DNA from 2 places in the Bacillus sp. z14 (2026) genome. Region 1 is predicted to be linked to the other one. Evidence: riboswitches for the same ligand, from Rfam matches in the RefSeq annotation. Region 1 holds a riboswitch; the other holds the start of a gene.
The links. A riboswitch is a leader RNA that binds a small molecule or an ion and turns the genes downstream of it on or off. The one in region 1 is predicted to bind glycine.
Positions count from the first base shown of each region.

Region 2: it holds a riboswitch for glycine, as region 1 does, so the genes downstream of both, AC4G3O_RS14635 (amino acid permease) here and gcvT (glycine cleavage system aminomethyltransferase GcvT) in region 1, are expected to answer to the same signal.

Region 1 is NZ_JBZFQK010000001.1:1,009,236-1,020,043, reverse strand. Features, by position in the region: gene comGF (competence type IV pilus minor pilin ComGF) at 1-152, shown strand, start outside; gene AC4G3O_RS04800 (competence type IV pilus minor pilin ComGG) at 109-522, shown strand; gene AC4G3O_RS04795 (shikimate kinase) at 540-1,043, shown strand; gene AC4G3O_RS04790 (YqzE family protein) at 1,112-1,291, shown strand; gene AC4G3O_RS04785 (YqhG family protein) at 1,437-2,231, opposite strand; gene AC4G3O_RS04780 (DEAD/DEAH box helicase) at 2,209-3,840, opposite strand; glycine riboswitch at 4,304-4,394, shown strand; glycine riboswitch at 4,398-4,489, shown strand; gene gcvT (glycine cleavage system aminomethyltransferase GcvT) at 4,661-5,779, shown strand; gene gcvPA (aminomethyl-transferring glycine dehydrogenase subunit GcvPA) at 5,776-7,122, shown strand; gene gcvPB (aminomethyl-transferring glycine dehydrogenase subunit GcvPB) at 7,115-8,572, shown strand; gene AC4G3O_RS04760 (GNAT family N-acetyltransferase) at 8,699-9,193, shown strand; gene AC4G3O_RS04755 (DEAD/DEAH box helicase) at 9,307-10,749, shown strand.
Region 2 is NZ_JBZFQK010000004.1:128,639-139,446, reverse strand. Features, by position in the region: gene AC4G3O_RS14655 (carbon starvation CstA family protein) at 1-679, opposite strand, end outside; gene AC4G3O_RS14650 (LytR/AlgR family response regulator transcription factor) at 818-1,552, opposite strand; gene AC4G3O_RS14645 (sensor histidine kinase) at 1,527-3,311, opposite strand; gene AC4G3O_RS14640 (DMT family transporter) at 3,657-4,568, shown strand; glycine riboswitch at 5,055-5,132, shown strand; gene AC4G3O_RS14635 (amino acid permease) at 5,305-6,651, shown strand; gene adhP (alcohol dehydrogenase AdhP) at 6,774-7,799, opposite strand; gene AC4G3O_RS14625 (2,3-butanediol dehydrogenase) at 8,132-9,181, opposite strand; gene rbsK (ribokinase) at 9,455-10,381, opposite strand; gene exaC (acetaldehyde dehydrogenase ExaC) at 10,802-10,808, shown strand, end outside.

The DNA.
Region 1 (10,808 bases):
TGGATGGCGCTGGGCATGAAATGGTCCTTCAAGATATTAAGAGCTTTCATGTTAAAAAAGAAGGAGAGTCACTGATCATATCTGTGACTCTTATAAATGGTGATATGTATGAAAAACGGCTGTTCAAACGATACAAATTTGAACCTTCTTAAAAATGAACGTGGAATATTTATGCCTGTTGCTTTATTGTTTTTTTCGGTTATTTTTATCATTTGTATGTATTCGATAGGAAATATGGCTCAGGAAGTGAATTATCATAAGTATCAAACCGAATGGTTAATTACCACCTATCTGGGTGATACGGGTACACATGCTGCAATCTTAATGCTTGATGATGATAGTGTTCCTGAGACAAAAGGGGAATGGATTTATTATAATGGAAGAATAGGCTATCATATAAAACCGCTTGAGAGAGGGTTCTATGAGATCTCATTGGATATTCAGACTGATCATACGGTGAGACGGGAGACGATTACGTACTCAATTGAAGCAAAGAAAGTAGTGAAATGGATAGATAGTTAGGAGTTAGGGGGAGCGAGATGAAAGCCATTTATTTAATTGGATTTATGGGAGCTGGGAAAACGACTGTGGGTAGGGCTCTCGCTGAAAAAATGCGTTGTCCCTTTTATGATAGTGATCAGACGGTGGTTGAACGTACAGGAAGGTCGATTCCGCAGCTCTTTGATGAAGTAGGTGAAGATGGATTCAGGGACCTAGAACAGCAGGCGTTGCAATCATTACCTATCGAAAATTGTATCATTGCGACAGGCGGGGGTATCATTCTTAGGGAAGACAACCGGAAATATATGAAGGAAAAGGGAACCGTTATTTGGCTCCATGCCAATCCGACAGAAATCATAAAAAGGCTCGAGACTGACTCATCACGCCCTTTATTGTCCGGAAATAAAGAGGAACAAATAGTGCAGCTTTATCAAAAGAGGGTTAACCTATATAAGTTAGCTGCTGATTTACAGGTTCATACGGACAGAAAAACAAAAATGGAGATTACAGAAGAGATATTAATGAAAATCACCATAAACTAGCCATCTTTTTTAGAAATTAATGAATAACATCCATGATAAATGGAGATACTTCTGATGGGTGAATGTCGATGAAAACAAATGATTATATAAAATTTTTAACAATTCAGTGGTTAGTGTATATGAAGCAGCCAAAGGAAGTACGTAAAGAGCAACGCCGTCATCATAGAGATGATCGGCCGCCATTAATGAACCATTGGTTCGGAATCATTCCGTTATCAATTGAAATGCTCTTTAAACGTAAGGCGTAATAAAGTTTCTTTAAAAAAGCAGTGGATTTTTTTGCAACCCACTGCTTTTTTGTATTCATTTTTATATCTTCATCAAAGATTAAGCTTTATTCTAAACTATTGTTTAGTTGATGCGAGAATTCAGCCTTAACTTTAAATACCTCTTTTAGATAGCCTGACCGCTAAGATAAAAAAGGCCGCCATTTATGAAGCTGACACGGATTCTGGGTTCATATTGCATTCGTAATGCTTCTTTTTCAAGGTCATACATGTGAGTTTCCTCTTCTTTTTTATCCTCATAAAAATGGTTCAGTAAACTCAAATCTTTATTCCAGCGCACGAGAGCCTCATCAGCCCACCCATGGTCATCCTGATTAATTTTATTTTGGATATAAGTTTTGATACGATGCAATCCGCTTTGATACCGAATAATTGGTGTAAGGGTAAATGTATAATCAGATATTTTAGGTGTAAGCGACAGTTTATCAGCTGAATCAATGAAATTTTCAACGAAAAGACCGTTAATCAGGTTCAATCCTATTGAAAAGAATAAATCCTTTTTTCGGTCGCATTCATAGGAGATATTAACATTTACACCTAACCAAGGAAATAAAGGCATCTGACCACTAGTCACTTTAATCTCCTCAAATAAGCGGATATGCTTCGATAGTCTTTGGGCAGATGCGAATATTTGGTGCAGGCGAGGGGATCCGAAATGTATGAATTCCCCTTTTAAATCAGGAGGAGCTGCCTCTTTGTCGAGGATAAACGTTAAGCTCATCGGATTAGGCACTCCGCCAACTTTCTCGAGATAATGCCAATAAAAAGGTCGGTTCATCAGTTCTTTATCCATATCAATTGTCAACTGCACAGTTAGATGACCTGGCCCTTGATTGATGATTTCGCATTGATTGGCTGTGAAAAATTGAACGAGAAACTCAAGAATTTCCTGTTGCTGCATGTGAAGGCATCTCCTTTTTTAGATCTTGAGCAAGCTGTATTAAAGACGTGAGATTATCCATTTTAACCTTCATCTCACCCTCTGTTTTTGATTTATTGAGGATGTCAGTTAAATGCTCTTCAAGATTCTTAACCTCCAGCCTCGTTAGAATATCATCAAGTTCCCCAACGACACGTTCAAATAATTGAATTTTTTCGTAGAGAATTTTCATAATATGATCCTCAATGGTATTCCTGGTCGCAAAATTATAGATTCTGACATCTTCTGTTTGTCCAAGTCTGTGAATTCGGCCGATTCTTTGTTCCAGTCGCATCGGATTCCAAGGTAAATCAAAGTTTATAATATGATGGCAAAACTGCAGGTTAATTCCTTCTCCACCTGCTTCTGTAGCAATTAAGACTTGTGCTTGTTTTTCGAACAGTTCTTTCATCCAGTCCTTCTTACTACGTTTAAATCCGCCGCGGAATGGAACAGAAGTGATTCCATTTTGCTTAAGAAACCACTGCAAATATAATTGCGTGGCTCGATACTCGGTAAAAATGATAACCTTATCTTTTATAGAATGAATCAATTCAAGCGCTTTTTTCGCTTTTGAATTGCAATCAACCAGTTCGACCAGGTTGATAAGGTTATGTATGGCTTCCTTAAAGCTTAGTCCGGCATCCGGGTTTCGATCGAGCATATTTTTTAACGTAAAGTAGACGGCTTCCCTGCTGCTGCATGCCTCACGCTGAAGGATTAAAGAAGAAAATGTACTCCCGATACCCTCCGGCAATTCTTTCCTAAATGAAGAAACTCCATCATATAGATCCTGTTCCTTTTCGGTGAAATCTATAAAAATTGTTTCAACCTTTCTTTTTGTCCACTCAATGCCGGTATCCTGGCGTTTATTTCGAATCATCACCATATTAACCAATTCTTTTAAATAAGCATCATCCTTTAATGAACGTTTCTTAGCAGAAAAGCGTTCATTAAATTTGGCATAGCTTCCTAAATGCCCTGGCTTAAGCAATGATACAAGATAAAAAATTTCTTCTAGCTTGTTTTGAATAGGGGTTGCCGTTAACAGTAGACAGAACTTTCTCTGGACTTTTTGTACAAACTCATAGTTTTTGGTTTTATTGTTTTTTAACTTGTGAGCCTCATCTATGATGACAATGTCATAGGTTTGTTCGAGTATGGCAGAACGATGAGGCTCTCGTTTAGCAGTATCTATGGAAGTGATTATACATTCAGAATCCCACCCATACCCCTTTCTGTATATGACAGCTGGTATGTGAAACTTCTGATTAAGCTCCTGTGCCCATTGAGATACGAGAGAGGCTGGGACTAGTATTAGTATTTTGCTTGCCAGGCCCCGAATCATATATTCCTTTAAGATCAGACCGGCCTCTATTGTTTTACCAAGACCTACTTCATCAGCTAATATGGCTTTACCATTCATTCTTTCAATGACTTCGGTAGCAGCTTCGAGCTGATGGGTTAAAGGTGTAAATCCTGATAAATGCTTTGGTGCAAGGAGGCCGTTGAAATCTGGAATCAGATTATGCTTTTCGGCATCCAATCCGAGTTTAAAAAGGGAGTAGCTGCACCAGGGGCCATCCTCCATAATCTTTTCCTCAAGCTCCTTTTCCCAATCTTCATCAAAATAGACCTTTGGTGTTAAACTCAATGTGAATCCCAACTTTCTTTATTTAAGCTAGTTAGATAAATGCTTGATTGTAATTTAACTAAATTCAATAGAATTCTCTTACCTTATATAGGTATAGGTGGTGTCATTAATTTCTAAACAATAGTAGGAGTTTAATCTCCGGCTAAAATCTGATTAAATGCTTTATGCGGATGGCAGAAAATTATAAGGAATTTATTCAGTGACGCCTAAACAATTTTTTTGCCCCAATAAAGCTGAGGTGTTACTGATATTTTTTTAGTTTCCAATCATTCATCGAGATAACGTAAATGTTGCCACCTGATAATTGTTGATGGTAGGATATAAATGTAAGACTATTTAGAAAACGGCTTATCTCTTGCTTTTTGTTTAGTATGACCAATTTACATAATTATATGAGCGAATGAAGGCAAGGGGAGAGACCGTATTTGCGGCACCGAAGGAGCAAATGGTGAATCCATGAATCTCTCAGGTACAGAGACTCTTGCTGGACGCATCTCTGGAGAGCGCTTCCTTTATTGTGAAGCCACCCAAGAGGAAACGCCGAAGTACGTTACCCGGCGGTAAACTTTCAGGTATCAGGACAGAGCCCCCCTAATAAGGGAGGTTTCTGTCCTTTTTTTCGTGGATCGCTGAAGGATATATCGCTTCGGTCAAATGTGGAAAAGCGGCGTTTTACTTAATAAGTTAACAAGCAATCATTTAAATGGCATAACAAGCAAGAGAATCCGTATAAAACGAATATTTTAGGAGGGTAAGGATGGGAGAATTAAAGCAGACTCCGCTGATCAGTGTGTACAGGGAGTACGGAGGAAAAACAATTGATTTTGGCGGCTGGGAATTGCCTGTCCAATTTTCGGGCATTAAACAGGAGCATGAATCAGTGCGTACAAAAGCAGGCCTCTTTGATGTATCACATATGGGCGAATTCATGATTAAGGGTGCTGGGTCTTTACCATTTTTGCAGCTGATGATGACCAACGATGTCAGTAAGCTGAAAACGGGCCGGGCACAGTATACTGCTATGTGCTATGAGAATGGCGGAACGGTTGATGACCTGATTATTTATAAAAAAGGTGAAGATGATTATTTGTTAGTTGTGAACGCATCTAATATTGATAAAGATTTTGAGTGGTTAAAAAAGCATGCGAGCGAAGATGTAGAACTAAAAAATATATCGGAACAAATAGGGCAATTGGCATTACAGGGACCGCTTGCAGCTGATATATTACAGAACCTTGCAGAGGAAGTAGATCTCAATACCATTGGTTTCTTTGCTTTTCGTGAAGATGTCATGATAAATGGCATTAGTGTACTTGTTTCAAGAACTGGCTACACCGGTGAAGATGGATTTGAATTGTACTGTAAGAGTGAAGATACAGTGAAGCTTTGGAAAGATCTTTTAGAATTCGGTAAGGATAAGGGATTGGTTCCATGTGGACTTGGGGCAAGAGATACGCTTCGGTTTGAAGCAAAACTTCCTTTATATGGCCAAGAGTTATCTCCAGAGATTACACCTATCGAAGCGGGGATTGGGTTCGCTGTAAAAACCGATAAAGAACATTTTATTGGTAAGGAAGTTTTAAAGGAACAGAAGGAAAATAGCGCCCCTAGAAAGCTTGTCGGAATCGAAATGATTGACCGCGGTATTCCGAGACATGGGTACCCGGTTTTCGTTAAGGATGAAAACATCGGGGAAGTGACCACTGGAACACAATCCCCAACCTTAAAGAAAAACGTAGGCCTTGTCCTGATTAATGTAGAATTCGCTAACCTTGATGAGGTAGTCGAGGTTGAGATACGGGGAAAAAGATTAAAGGCGAAAATTGTTAGTACTCCATTTTATAAACGCACTCAGGCAGGAGGAGTAAAAAAATGAAGCATCGTTATTTACCAATGACAGAGCAGGATACTGAACAGATGTTAACAGCGATTGGTGTAGAATCAATCGATGACTTATTTTCTGATATACCTGAAAAAGTAAGGTTTAAGGGTGAATACAAGCTAAAAAAAGCAAAGTCTGAATCAGCACTTCTGAAAGAATTAACTGAGCTGGCCGAGAAAAATGCCAATCTCAGGACCCATAGTTCTTTTCTTGGAGCGGGAGTATATGACCATTACATGCCAGTCATCGTTGATCACGTTATCTCAAGATCAGAGTTTTATACCGCTTATACACCGTATCAACCGGAGATTTCCCAGGGAGAATTGCAGGCTATTTTTGAATTTCAAACGATGATTTGTGAACTGACCGGAATGGATGTGGCGAACTCCTCCATGTATGATGGGGGAACTGCTCTGGCCGAGGCAGCCATGCTCTCAGCAGGACATACACGTCGTAAGAAACTGCTTGTTTCAGAGACAGTGCACCCGGAATCACGGGCTGTTTTATCCACTTATGCAAAAGGCCAATATCTTGAGCTTGAAGTTGTCCCCTGTAAAAATGGAGTGACGGATACAGAACAATTGGCGGGTATGATGACTGATGAGGTAGCTGGTTTTATTACTCAATATCCAAACTTCTTTGGCCGAATCGAAAACTTAGCTGAAATTGAACAAATTGTTCATGAACATAAAGGAATGTTAATTGTTTCAAGTAACCCACTTTCACTTGGTGTCTTGAAACCGCCGGGTGATTTTGGTGCAGATATTGTCATAGGGGATGCACAGCCGTTCGGAATCCCGGCTGCATTTGGCGGACCTCATTGCGGATATTTTGCAGTTACTTCTAAGCTGATAAGAAAAGTACCTGGACGTTTGGTTGGCCAAACGGTTGATGAGGATGGGAAGCGTGGGTTTGTATTAACCTTGCAGGCGAGGGAACAGCATATTCGTCGCGATAAAGCGACCTCGAATATTTGCTCTAACCAAGCATTAAATGCTCTCGCAGCCTCTGTGGCAATGACTGCGTTAGGTAAGAAAGGCGTGCAGGAGATGGCGCTTCAAAATCTCCAAAAAGCGCATTATGCAAAGGAGCAATTAAAAGCAAATGGACTTGAAATTGCCTTTGAAGGACCTTCTTTCAATGAGTTTGTTGTTAAGTTAAATGGTTCTGTAGCTGCAGCTAATAAAATGCTCCTACAAAAAGGCATAATTGGTGGTTATGATTTAGCTTGTGATTATCCTGCCTTAACCAATCATATGCTTGTGGCAGTGACGGAGCTGCGTACAAAAGAAGAGATTGATAGATTTGCACAGGAATTGGGGGATTTCCATGAATAAACAGGATCAGCCATTAATATTTGAACAAACCAAGCCGGGCCGTATCGGCTATTCGTTGCCGGAAATGGATGTTCCGGAGTCAGCATTAACTGAGCTTTTGCCTGAGGAGTTCATTCGCACAGAGGAACCAAAGCTGCCTGAAGTATCCGAGTTGGATATCATGCGTCATTACACGGCACTTTCGAGAAGAAATCATGGCGTCGATTCCGGTTTCTATCCGCTCGGTTCCTGTACCATGAAATATAATCCGAAAATTAATGAGAATGTTGCCCGTCTAAATGGATTTGCACATGTTCATCCTCTGCAGGATGCAGAAGCTGTACAGGGTTCTTTAGAGTTAATGTATGATTTGCAGCAAAGTCTAAAGGAAATCACAGGTATGGACGAAGTCACTTTGCAACCGGCTGCGGGAGCGCATGGAGAGTGGACGGGATTAATGATGATTCGTGCCTATCATGAGGCGAATGGTGATTTTGACCGCGTAAAAGTAATTGTTCCTGATTCTGCGCATGGTACGAATCCTGCCTCAGCCACAGTTGCGGGATTGCAAACTGTTACCGTGAAGTCAGGTCCGGATGGTTTAGTAGATCTGGAAGATTTGAAGAGTGTTGTAGGGAAAGATACAGCAGCCTTAATGCTTACAAATCCGAATACACTGGGGCTTTTTGAAGAACAGATCATCGAGATGGCCGAAATTATTCATGATGCCGGTGGAAAACTATACTATGACGGTGCCAATCTGAATGCTGTACTATCCAAGGCTCGCCCGGGTGATATGGGATTTGACGTTGTTCATCTTAACTTGCATAAGACATTTACTGGACCACATGGCGGCGGTGGGCCAGGTTCAGGGCCGGTTGGGGTTAAGAAGGAGTTAATTCCGTTCTTACCAAAACCTCTTATTGTAAAAGAAGAGAATGGCTATCAGCTTGATTACAATCGTCCGCAATCAATTGGCAGAGTAAAGCCGTACTATGGAAATTTTGGAATCAATGTCCGTGCCTATACGTATATTCGGTCTATGGGACCAGACGGATTGAAGGCAGTAACGGAGTATGCTGTCTTAAATGCAAACTATATGATGAGAAGATTGGCAGAGTACTATGATCTCCCATATGATAAGCACTGTAAGCATGAGTTTGTTATCAGCGGAAAACGTCAGAAGAAACTTGGTGTTCGGGCTCTTGATATTGCCAAGAGATTGTTAGACTTTGGCTATCATCCACCAACCATTTATTTCCCTTTGAATGTAGAAGAATGTATGATGATTGAGCCGACAGAAACAGAATCAAAAGAAACACTGGATGGCTTTATTGATGCTATGATTCAAATTGCCAGAGAAGCAGAGGAGAATCCGGAAATCGTACAGGAAGCACCACATACAACGGTAATCAGCCGTTTGGACGAGGCACTGGCTGCTCGTAAGCCTGTATTGAGATATCAAAATTAATAAGAATACATTTTAGCAGCTATCCTGACCAGATAGCTGCTTTTTTAGAAGAATGAATAATCTGTCGTTCAGGATAGGGAGGGAAATACGATCGAAAATATATTCTGCCTTTCAAATGAAAGAATCATGCTGAGAGAAATGATTAGTAGTGATTGGGTTGATGTACATAAATACGCATCACAGGATATAGTTTGTCAGTATCAGCCATGGGGACCGAATACGGAAGAAGAATCGAAAAAATTCGTGAGCCAAGTAATCGAGGATTCAACACAAAAACCAAGAGCAAGGTTTGTCTTCGCAATTATTTATAATGGAAATATGATTGGGGCCGGAGAACTTACAATACGAAGTTTCACTAATAAAGCTGGAGAAATTGGCTATGTTGTTAATCCGGATTATTGGGGAAAGGGAGTGGCGACAGAAGTCGCGTCTTTGTTAATTGAATTTGGATTTAAGGAACTGAACCTGCATCGTATATTTGCAACCTGTGATCCAAGAAATATAGGTTCAGCTAAGGTGTTGGAGAAAGTCGGAATGGTTAGAGAAGGAATCATTCGCGACCATTTGTTCATGAGAGAAGGCTGGCGAGATTCATTATTATACAGTGTTTTAGAACGGTAGCCTGAGATTAGAGTATCGTTCTAATTTCGATTATTCAGTGCCAATCAGGTATAATGGATAAAAGCATCTCTCAAGTGGAGAATCAGCTAAGTAACCGAAAAAGAGGAACATACATGACTGAACATAGCTTCAATGATTTTAACATAAGTCCCGAAATTATTCGGGCATTAAGTAAAATGAATTATTTTCAACCGACAGAGGTCCAGCAAAAGGTGATTCCAATTGCGATTGGTAATCAGGATCTTATCGTAAAAGCACAAACTGGCAGTGGGAAAACAGCTGCGTATGGAATCCCGATTTGCCATCATATAGAGTGGATTGAAAATAAGCCTCAGGCACTTATCCTAACCCCGACCAGAGAATTGGCTGCGCAGGTGAAGGAAGATTTAACGAATATTGGCCGATTTAAGCGGATTAAAGCAGCTGCTGTTTATGGAAAGCAATCATTTGCTAAGCAGCAGCTGGAGCTTAAGCAAAAAAATCATATTGTTGTTGGAACACCTGGAAGAGTGTTGGATCACATTCAAAAAGGTACATTAAATGTTGATGAACTTCGCTATTTGGTAATTGATGAAGCAGATGAAATGTTGAATATGGGCTTTATTGATCAGGTTGAAGCCATTATAAATGAATTACCTAAGGAACGAATCAGCATGCTGTTTTCAGCAACATTGCCGGATGATATTCAAAAACTATCCAATCAATATTTAAAAGAACCAATCTTTATTGAAATTAACAAAAAAGAGATGACGACTCAGTTGATCGAACACTCTTATTATAGGGTCAAGCATGAAAAGAAAGCGGAGCTGCTAAGGAAAGTTACGACGATAGAGAATGCGGATAGCTGCATCGTTTTTTGCCGCACACAGGAACAGGTAAACAATCTGTTTGATACATTGGTTAAATGGGAGTATTCATGCGGTAAAATTCATGGTGGAATGTATCAAGAGGACCGCTTCGATGTTATGAATCAATTTAAACGGGGTGAGTTTCGATATTTAATTGCCACGGATGTCGCTGCGCGCGGAATTGATATTGAAAATATTACACATGTCTTGAATTACGATTTTCCAGTGGAAAAGGAATCCTATGTACATAGGACGGGAAGAACGGGCCGTGCGGGACATACGGGAGTAGCCATTTCTTTTGTAACTCCTTTTGATGAAGAATTATTGAGAGAGACAGAAGAATATATAGGCTTTGCTATTCAGGTAAAAGAGGAGCCAACTGAAGCAGAAGTAGAAAAATGCAGGCCGAATTTCGAATCAAAAATGTTCGAAAATGAGATAAAGGAAGATAAAACGACCGAATTAAACAGTGGAATTATGAAGCTGTTTTTCAATGGCGGCAAGAAAAAGAAATTGAGAGCTGTCGATTTTGTGGGGACAATTGCAAAAATTGAAGGCATATCTGCTGAAGACATTGGAATTATCACAATTCAAGACCAGGCTACATTTGTTGAAATATTGAACAATAAAGGTCCAATCGTCTTACAGGCTATGAAGAATAAAACTGTTAAAGGAAAGAAATTAAAGGTATATGAGGCATTTGAATAATAATAGGATGCTCACCGATCTAAACAGCCCTTCCGAATCGTTCGGAAGGGCTGTTTTAA
Region 2 (10,808 bases), on a different contig from region 1:
GTAATATAATAGCAAGAGTGCTCTTTTCAAGCGTTAAGAAATCGCCTAACCATGTTCCCTGAATTTGTGGACCAAAGAAAATTGCTAGCATAATTAAGATAAATCCAACGGTCGTCGGGACTTTTAAATTCCCTGTCTTTTTATGATAGATTCCCACTAACATCGCAATCGGAATTGTAATCCCTACCGCAAATGTACCCCATGGGTTTCTTTCAAGTGCTCCAAGTACAACCAATGACAAACCTGCCATCGTAATTGTGATAATGAATAGCATGGCCAATCCTGTACAGAATCCTGCTACAGGTCCAAGTTCTTCTTTTGCTACCTCGGATAATGATTTACCATCGCGGCGCATAGAGGCAAAGAGCACTACTGTATCATGAACTGCTCCTCCAATTACTGCCCCAACCAATAGCCAAATCAGACCGGGTAAATAACCAAACTGAGCTGCCAAAATCGGACCAACCAATGGGCCTGCAGCAGCAATGGCTGCAAAATGGTGTCCAAATACTACCCATTTATTTGTTGGCACATAGTCCTGACCATCCTCAAGCTTTTCAGCTGGTGTTGGTTTATCATTGGATAATTTTAACACCTTGGCCGCCATAAATGTCCCATACAAACGATAGGCTATTAAAAGGATACAAATCGAACCAATAACAATTGTAATCGCATTCATTTTTGGTGTTCCCCCTTTTTTGCATACGTATTATATTTTCATATTATCAAATGAAAACACTTACACCTCATTTTCAAAATGAACCGCAAAATAAATGGGATGAATTACAACTTACAACTAATGAATAGCAAATCAATCCTATAATCCTAGTAATTGTTTCAGTTCCTTTACATAGGTTCGACTGACTGGAACCTCGGAACCATCCGACATACGTAAGTTATAGGTTGAATTAAACCATGGTAATATCTCCACGATATGATCGATATTCACAAGATAGCTCCGATGTACCCGAAAGAATTGTGTCCGGGGCAATTTTTTTTCTAATCCAATCAGTGCCTCACTTACTTTATAAAGATGATTAACAGCCCGGATTTTACACTTTCCTTCGTATGATTCTAGGAATACGATATCATTGCATGTAAGCAATATAATTTTTTCTTCTGTCATAACAGCTATTTTTCCCTTACATTGAAGATTACTGGTATCTACTTTTCCAGGCTCCTTTGTGTGTAAATGAAGCTTTTTAACTTTGTCCAGCATTTTATGAATACGTTCTTCACTGAACGGTTTCAAAAGATAATCTACCGCATTTACGTCAAAAGCCTGAAGAGCATACTCGTCATAGGCAGTCGCAAAAACGATAGCTGGAACCGGGTTCAGACCTTCTAGTTTAGCGGCTAAATGTAATCCGTTCTCTCCCGCTAATTCAATATCTAAGAAGACAATATCCGGCTTTAACAGTGGAATATCATGTAATGCATCATCTATACAATCACTCTCACCCAAGATCTCCACTTCTCTGCTTCTTGCTAGTAAATATTTCAATTCGTCCCTGGCTAATGGTTCATCATCCACTACATAGGCTCGTAGCATCCTGCTCGTCACCTCCTTTACTTTCCAGCGGGATTAAGATATTAACAGTGGTGCCCTCACCCACTTTGCTATCAACCTTAAAATGGGCTTGGTTATTATAAATACCTTTTAAGCGTTCACTAATATTAAAAATGGCTGTACCGTTTCCACCGGCTGACGGTACAACCTGCTTGCTCAGACTTTTCAACCTTTCTTCCACAATCCCCTGTCCATTATCCGCAACAATCATTCTCATATAATTGCCATGTGAGCACACTTGTATATTAATTTTCCCAAACTGTTTTCTTTGTGGAAATGCATAATGAATCGCATTCTCTACCAAAGGCTGCAATAAAAATGGGGGAATCAATACATTTTCTAATCCATTCTCTATATCAAAATTAACTTCATATTTATGAGGAAAACGTGTTTGCTCTAAAGATAAATAGGCTTTCACATTTTCCAGCTCTTTTTCTAACGGGATCAGCAACTGTCTGGCTCCCTGTAAATTGCCTCGAAAAAATAAACTTAATTCCAATAGTAGTTTACGAGCTTTATCAGGATCAGTCCGGCATAAGGCAGATATCGTATTTAAACTATTAAATAAGAAGTGTGGATGAATCTGAGCCTGCAGGGCTTTTATCTCAGCATCCTTTAAAAGCCTCGCCTGCCTTTCCGCTTCTGCCAGCTCAAGCTGAGTTGAAAATAAATTAGCCAGCCCCTCTGCTAACTGCTGCTGAACTCTGTCTAATTTATCCGGCTTTGTATAATACAATTTTAAAGTTCCAGAGATTTCCCCCTTCACTTTTAAAGGGAGGACGATGGCAGCTACGAGCGGACAGTCCTTATGCCTGCACTCGATTTCCTCCTTCGATTTGGCTATTGAAACATATCCTGATTCAAGTACTTTTTTAGTCAGCCCAGTACTCGGCTTCACGCCAGGTTTATGATGATCGGAGGCTGCCCCCAAATGTGCAAGAACCAAATGTTCATCCGTGATAGAGACAGCATCTGCATCGGTTAAATTAAGCATAATTTTTGATATTTCTTTGCATGATTGGGTGTTTAAGCCCTGTCGAAAATGCGGAAGAGTCTGGTCCGCAATTAAAAATGCCTGATTGGTTTGATTCGCACGCGCTATCTCCCCATCACGTTTTATAGACTGAACGATCAGCATAAATAATAGTGTTCCGAATCCATTCATGGTGATCATTGGTAAACCGATAAACTGCACGAGGCTCCATGCATGCTCAAGAGGTTTGGCAGTCGCAAGGATAATCACCATTTGCAAAGCTTCGAGGGACATCCCAATTCCTGCAGCAAACAAAGGAGTTATCTGACCCCCGCTCCTTTTTCTTCTGTTGCCTATATACCCTGCCAATATTCCGGCCAGGATGGTAGAAAGGGCGCAGGAAAAGGCTGTAAACCCTCCCAATGTATAACGGTGTATACCGGCTATCAGACCAGCTCCTCCTCCAACAACGGGACCTCCCAATAATCCGCCTATCACAACACCCATCACTCTTGTATTAGCAATGGCACTATCTTCTCCAATAGCTGAAAGCCATCTATTCTCTTCAACCATAGAATGATAAACTTCTATTCCAGTATAATTACTAATAATCCCAAACATGCCGAATAATAGAAATAATTTCAACTGCTCATTTAGATTATGGTCTGGGTGAATGATTTGGCGAAAGGAATTCATTTTAGAAATTAAAAAGGCTACAATGACAATAATGCCTACCTTTTCAAGCATAATTGGGACTAAATCTAACATAGCCATCTCCCCTGGTTAGCGAACTTTCCATCCTCTTCTATAATTGTTAATTCTCCCTTTATTATATTTGAAAAATTAAGAAAAACAAAAAGATAGCCCTTTCATTACTATTGTTATATTAAATGCACACTTCTATTATAGATTCATCCTTTAAATCCCTTGACACAGTTTACAATGAAATTATATTCTTGACTCTGTGACTCTATTAAAATTCATTTTTATTCACAGCTCTGCTCTCCGTTTTGCAATAGCAGCAGTAACGTCTTCTCACTTGAGTAAACGATTTTGTATGTCTTGTTATACGGGGTTCAGAAAGCTTATTAAACTTCAACAAGGAGAATCGTTATGTGGTTTATTTTTTCACTACTAACAGCTTTAGCATGGGGTGGTGCTGACCTATTTTATAAAAAGGGATCAGACAGCAACGACAAGTACAGCCATATTAAAATTATCATCATGGTTGGTCTTGTCATGGGAATTCATGCAACAGCCTATATGATTATAAAAGATATACAGTTCAATCCAATGGAGATGATTCATTATTTACCAGTATCTTCTTTATACATCCTTTCCATGGCATTTGGGTATATTGGTTTGCGCTATATTGAATTGTCTATCGCCTCACCAATACAGAATTCCTCAGGTGTCGTAACAAGCATTCTGCTCTTCATCTTTTTCACTCATGAGCTAAGTATCATTGAAGTACTTGGGATTATCATCATCACTCTTGGGATTGTGGGGATAGCCGTTCTGGAAAAAAGAGCAGAAGATGAAGCTCGTCGACTGAATTCTGAGCATATCGATAAAAAATACCAAATTGGTTTCTTGGCTATTATCTTCCCAATTTTATATTGCATTATTGATGGACTTGCTACATTTGCGGATGCCATCTATCTGGATGAATTGAATCTAATCAGCGAAAATTCAGCTTTACTTGCGTATGAATATACCTTTTTCCTATGCGCTGCCGTATGTTTTATCTATCTTCGCTTTATAAAGAAGGAATCCTTCCATGTATTTAAAGAGCGCGATAAAGGGATAGCAGCTATTTTGGAAACGATTGGTCAATTTTTCTACGTATTTGCCATGGCATCAGGCTATGCAATTATCGCAGCACCATTGATTGCTTCTTACAGTATCTTTTCAATTATCCTGTCACGAATCTTCCTAAAAGAGAAGCTGACTAAAAAACAATACATGATCATCGCAGTTGTTATCTTCGGTATTATCCTGCTGGGGATAGCGGATGAACTCTAAATTTGAATTTGCCTTTTAATAATGTAGATTAAAGACCAAATCCCTTATGGATTTGGTCTTTTTTTCAGAATGAATTGTGCTACTGCTAAGATAAACATGAAAAAGAGAGCTCTCGATTCTGGCCTTCCCCTTAACCTCATTGCCATGCTTATATTTCTAAAGGAAAAAACAAAAAAAGAGAGATACCTAGTACCTTTCTTTACTATTTAATACTTATAGTATGGTTTATCAGAACTGAAGCTTGTTTAGTATCATTAATTGATTGTTCAAAAGCATATGGATTATATATATTTCAAGTAAATCTTGGGCTCTTCCATATGCTTCAACAAATCATTTAATTACATGTACTTAGTTTGACAACATAATAATTTAGTGATAGCATTTTTTTCATAATATTTTTTCAGAATTATGTTAATAAGTTAACATAATCTAATAATTGATAATTTAATATAGCACGCTTTGATCGCTGTGGATAAAACTATGGCGGGAGCAGCTTCTGGAGAGACTGTATTTATACAGCGCCGAAGGATTCACAATCTCAGGCAAAAGGACAGAATGGTAACGATTTTTGTTATTCTTGCCCTTTTAGAGATTGGAGACAACCAATCTCTTTTTTTATTGTCAAATATCAATAGTGAGGTGAGACATAGTATCTAAATAAAGCGAGAAAAATGATAAATATCTATTTTACTAGGTGCCTGTTTTAGACATCTAAGATTAAACGGGGGCATGCAACTTGGCTAAGCAAGAGTTAAAAAGGGATTTAAAAAATCGTCATGTACAATTAATAGCAATTGGGGGCACAATTGGAACCGGCTTATTTTTAGGCTCCGGAAAATCCATTCATTTAGCCGGTCCATCCATCTTATTTTCTTATCTGATTATCGGAGTAGCTCTATTTTTTGTTATGAGAGCACTGGGTGAATTACTTTTATCCAATACAAATCATACATCATTTATCGATTTCGCAGCTGAATATTTGGGTCCATGGGCTGGATTTGTGACTGGCTGGACGTATTGGTTCTGCTGGATTATGACAGCCATGGCTGATATTATCGCTGTTGGTTTATATACACAATACTGGTTTGATATCCCGCAATGGGTGCCTGCCATCATCTGTTTAGTAATTCTATTAGGATTAAATCTATTAACCGTCAAACTGTTTGGTGAGTTGGAATTCTGGTTTGCGATTATTAAAGTCGTCACTATTGTTGCACTAATTGTCGTAGGAATCGTACTGCTTGTGATTGGATTTGAAACAGATAGCGGAACTGTTTCTGTTTCTAACCTTTGGAATCATGGCGGCATGTTCCCGAATGGAATATCAGGGTTCTTACTATCACTGCAAATGGTTGTCTTCTCCTTCGTCGGAGTTGAACTTATTGGTGTATCTGCTGCTGAAACAGCTAATCCACGAAAAAACATTCCATCTGCTATCAACAAAATACCGGTACGGATTTTACTGTTTTATGTAGGTGCCTTATTTGTTATTTTATGCATCAATCCTTGGGATCAATTAAGTGCGACAAGCAGCCCATTTGTAGGTGTCTTCGCCTTAATCGGGATTCCAATGGCGGCAGGTATTATCAACTTTGTTGTATTAACATCGGCAGCCTCTGCTGCAAACAGCGGTTTATTCTCAACCAGCCGGATAATGTACAACTTAAGCAATCATAATGAAGCACCAAAAAAACTTGGCAAATTAAATAAACACCATGTACCGAGCAATGCATTATTAACTTCTACTATTGTAGTTTCTGTCGGTGCACTGCTTAGCAAGCTGATACCAGAGCAGGCCTTTACAATCGTCACAACAATCAGCGCCATCTGTTTCATTTGGGTATGGAGCATTATTTTAATCTCGCATATCAAATATGTAAAAACAAGACCTGATTTAAGAGCTAAATCTACATTCAAAGCTCCATTAACACCAGCTATAAATTATGTAATCCTAGGTATGTTTGCTTTCATACTGATTGTAATGCTCATTGCTGCGGAAACACGCTTAGCAATGCTGCTTACACCATTATGGTTTGTCTTATTGTTCATTTTATATAACTATCATAAAAAGAAGAGATTATGATAATAGAGCAAAAGCAAAAATAATAATGCACTCCAGTTGTTAGATTACACTTAACAATTGGAGTGCATTTTTTTTCTATAGTATTCTGCTTGAGGTTTATTACTTAAGGTTATTGATTGGAATTATTCGTGTTTGTGCATATCGATGACCATACGGCCCTGGATTTTACCTGCTTCCATTTCTTCAAAAATATCATTTACTTCATGCAAGCATCTTGTTTCAACGATTGGCACTACTTTGCCCTCTGCTCCAAATTGGAAAGCCTCTTCTAAATCCTTACGTGTACCAACTAAGGAACCAACGATTTGAATACCATCCAATACGGTTTTCACGATAGCCAAATCCATTGTTTCAGGAGGTAATCCTACTGCAACAACTTTAGCAGTGGCACGAACAGAGTTAACAGCCTGGTTAAAGGCAACTTTGGAAACAGCTGTAACAACTGCAGCATGAGCTCCTCCAACTTTCTCCTGAATCCACTCACCTGCATCTCCATCTGTTAATGGGTTACATACAAGATCTGCTCCTACTTCTTTGGACAATGCCAATTTATCATCATTAATATCCACTGCAATTACTTTTGCATTGAATACATTTTTCGCATATTGGATCGCAAGGTTACCTAATCCACCACAGCCATAGATAGCAATCCATTGACCAGGTTTAATATCAGAAACTTTAATTGCTTTGTAGCAAGTTACCCCTGCACATGTAATACTGCTCGCTTGAGCTGGATCAAGACCTTCAGGTACTTTAACCGCATAGTCCGCTTCTACGATACATTGCTCAGCCATTGCTCCATCAACCGTGAAGCCGGCGTTTTGTACGCTGCGGCAGAAGGTTTCATTTCCCGTCACACAGTATTCGCAAGTTCCGCATCCCTTAAAGAACCAGGCAATGCTGACACGATCTCCTACTTTTAAACTTGTAACGTCGTCTGCAATTTCTTTCACAATGCCGATTCCTTCATGTCCAGGAATTCTTCCCGGAACTGCACCGAAATCACCTTTTGCTACGTGCAAGTCTGTATGACATACTCCGCAATATTCTACATCAACTAAAGCTTGACCGGGTTTTAACTTAGGAAGCTCCTTTTCAACTAATTCTACTTTACCAGGATTCTTTGCACTCACTACAGCTGCTTTCATTCCAATCAATCCTCCGTATGTATATTAACTTGCTCAGTGTTTCACATACTTATTATAATTATAATAGTTAGCAAAGTAAATACATATTGAACGATTTTATATATTCAGATTATTAAAATATATACATCTCCAACTAACTTCCACAAATACGACTAAATTACGTGTTTTAGCAGAATTGTATACTCAGAAATGTATAATACACCTCAAAATTCAATACACCACGTGTTGCTTTCTTACTAATAAATCCATAAACACTAAAATGGCCATTCCATTTGAAGAGAAGGCCATTTTAGTTTCTATATATGATTATCATATTTGCATTTGTACAATGATTATTCAGCTTTTACTAATATTTTAATATGATTTCGTTCGTTTAATAAACCTTCAAAGCCTTCTTCAATCACATCATCCAACTTAATTCGTTTGGTAACGAGTTTGTCAGCTGGGAAGTAGCCCTGAGCCATTAAATTGATAACAGCAGGAAATATATCACGGTATCCAATAATACCGTTGATTGTACGTTCTTTCATAACAATATCGTTTGGATGAATAGACGCTTCTTTTTCAAAAATACTAACAATCATCGTTTCACCATTAAATTTAGTTGAATGAATAGCTTGTTTTAAAACAATCGGTACTCCTGTTACTTCATATGAAACGTCAACACCGCCATTTGTCAATTTAGTTAATTGTTCAACGACATCACCCTGATTCGGATCAATAGCAATAGCACCAAGTTCTTCTGCTTTTTGCCTGCGTTGTTCTGATAATTCTACTGCATAAATTTCAGCCGCACCAGCTGCTTTTAACGCTTCAATAACTAATAAACCAATTGGTCCTGTTCCAAATACCGCTGCTTTATCGCCAACTTTAAGTTTACTTTGTTTAACAGCGTGTACAGCAACAGCTGAAGGTTCTACGAGTGCCCCTTGTTCAAATGAAACATTTTCAGGCAGCTTATGTAACATATGTTCCGGTATAGAAGCGTATTCAGAGAATCCTCCACCGCCTCCTGCTAAACCATAAAAGCCCATTAGCTCACATAGATTATATTTTCCTTGTTTACAAGCTTCGCATTTTCCACAGGAGTAGACGGGCTCAACTGTAACACGGTCACCAACTTGGACTCTGGTTACGCCTTCGCCAACCTCTACAACTTGTCCAGAAAATTCATGTCCCATTACAATCGGAGCTTTCTCCTTACTCAATGGGTGTGGCTCTTCGGTTGGGATAAAAATTGGACCGGCTGTATATTCGTGTAAGTCACTTCCACAAATACCGCACCATTCAACTTTAATTTTTGCTTCTCCCTTTTTGGCAGTAGGTTCCTCTAAATTGTCTAACCTTAAATCTTTAGCATTGTACCATCTGAGTGCTTTCATATTGGTCATCTCCTAAAATTTTGTTAGAAACGCATAATACAGAACACTTTTATTATATCATTATATCGATTGACAACAAATTTATTAACTGATTAATCTGAATTATATTTGTTTTTATGACAAACACTTGAACAATAGAAAGGTAATCTTAATAACCCCTAAAAATATCTTAGTCATATATTTGTGTAAAATAACTTAAATATTAAAGGATGACTCCATCACTAAGAGCCATCCTTTAATTCACTAAAAACCAAGTTTTAATTAAAATCCTGCTTACGCTTCAATTCTTTTGCTTAAAAACAACTTAACTTCATCCATACTTGGATAAGAATTCTGTGTACCACGTTTTGTGACACTTAATGCTGCAAAGGCATTAGCCATTTTTATCGATTGGACAATATCCCCATTCTGAATATAATTATAGGCGAAACAGCCGATGAATGCGTCTCCGGCCCCCGTTGTGTCTACAGCATCAACCTTGAATGAATCAACGATTTGCGTTCCTCTATCGGTTATCCACATCACGCCTCGGCTTCCCATCGTCACGATAACATTTTTAACTCCTTTATCTATCAGGCTGACTGCAGCAGCTTTAATTTGCTCAATCGTTGAAACAGGCATGCCAGTCAAGATATCCAGTTCACTTTCATTGGGAACAAAAAAGTCACATTTGCATACATAATTGAAATCCAAATTTTTGGTAGCAGGAGCAGGATTCAGAATAACAGGAATCCCATGCTCGTTCCCAAATTCTATCGCCCGATAAACGGTTTCGAGCGCGATTTCTAACTGAAGAATAATTAAAGAACATATCTTGAGCTTTTCGGCCGCTTTATCGACATCCTCAGGTAAAAGGTACTGATTGGCCCCTTTAATGATTAAAATACGATTTTTGGAATCCGAATCTACAAAGATTGGTGCGACCCCGCTGCTGCTTCCGGGGACCTTATTCGTAAATTCTGTATCAATTCCATAGCGTTTAAGATTTTGAATGGTGTTATCTGCAAAAATGTCATCGCCTACCTTCGTAACCATCATGACCTTGGAGCCCAGTTTTGCAGCTGCCACTGCCTGGTTGGCCCCTTTTCCTCCACACCCCATTGAAAAGCTAGGTGCTTCAAGTGTTTCTCCCTCTTCTGGCATTCTATCAATATAGGAAATTAGATCGACCATATTGGATCCTATCACCGCAATATCCATGCTATTACCACCTTATTTTTCTCTTGCCGACTGAATTAAATATAGATCATTTTTTTTTTGCAGCGCTGCATTTCGGCAGAATAAGAGCGCCCGTATCTGTTGGTTGCTGTTAGTAAAATTAAACAGCCTGTCTCCAATCTCTTGTTCCATTCATGGGTGAATAATTCTCTTTAGATGTAATAGATAACCTGCAAAATTTATCTATCTAGTAACGAGTAATGGAAGACACATTTTTTTCCTATTTCTATACTACACTTATACATCATATTTCTCCTATATTCACAGTCATATTATTTGAAATTTTATTAAATTAGACAAATAATAGTATAGAAAACGCTTCACTGGTGTATTTTTATTCCAAAGTGGCATCAAAACTTTATATTTAAGAGTTTTCAATACGAACATAGGGGAGATATCAACATGATTT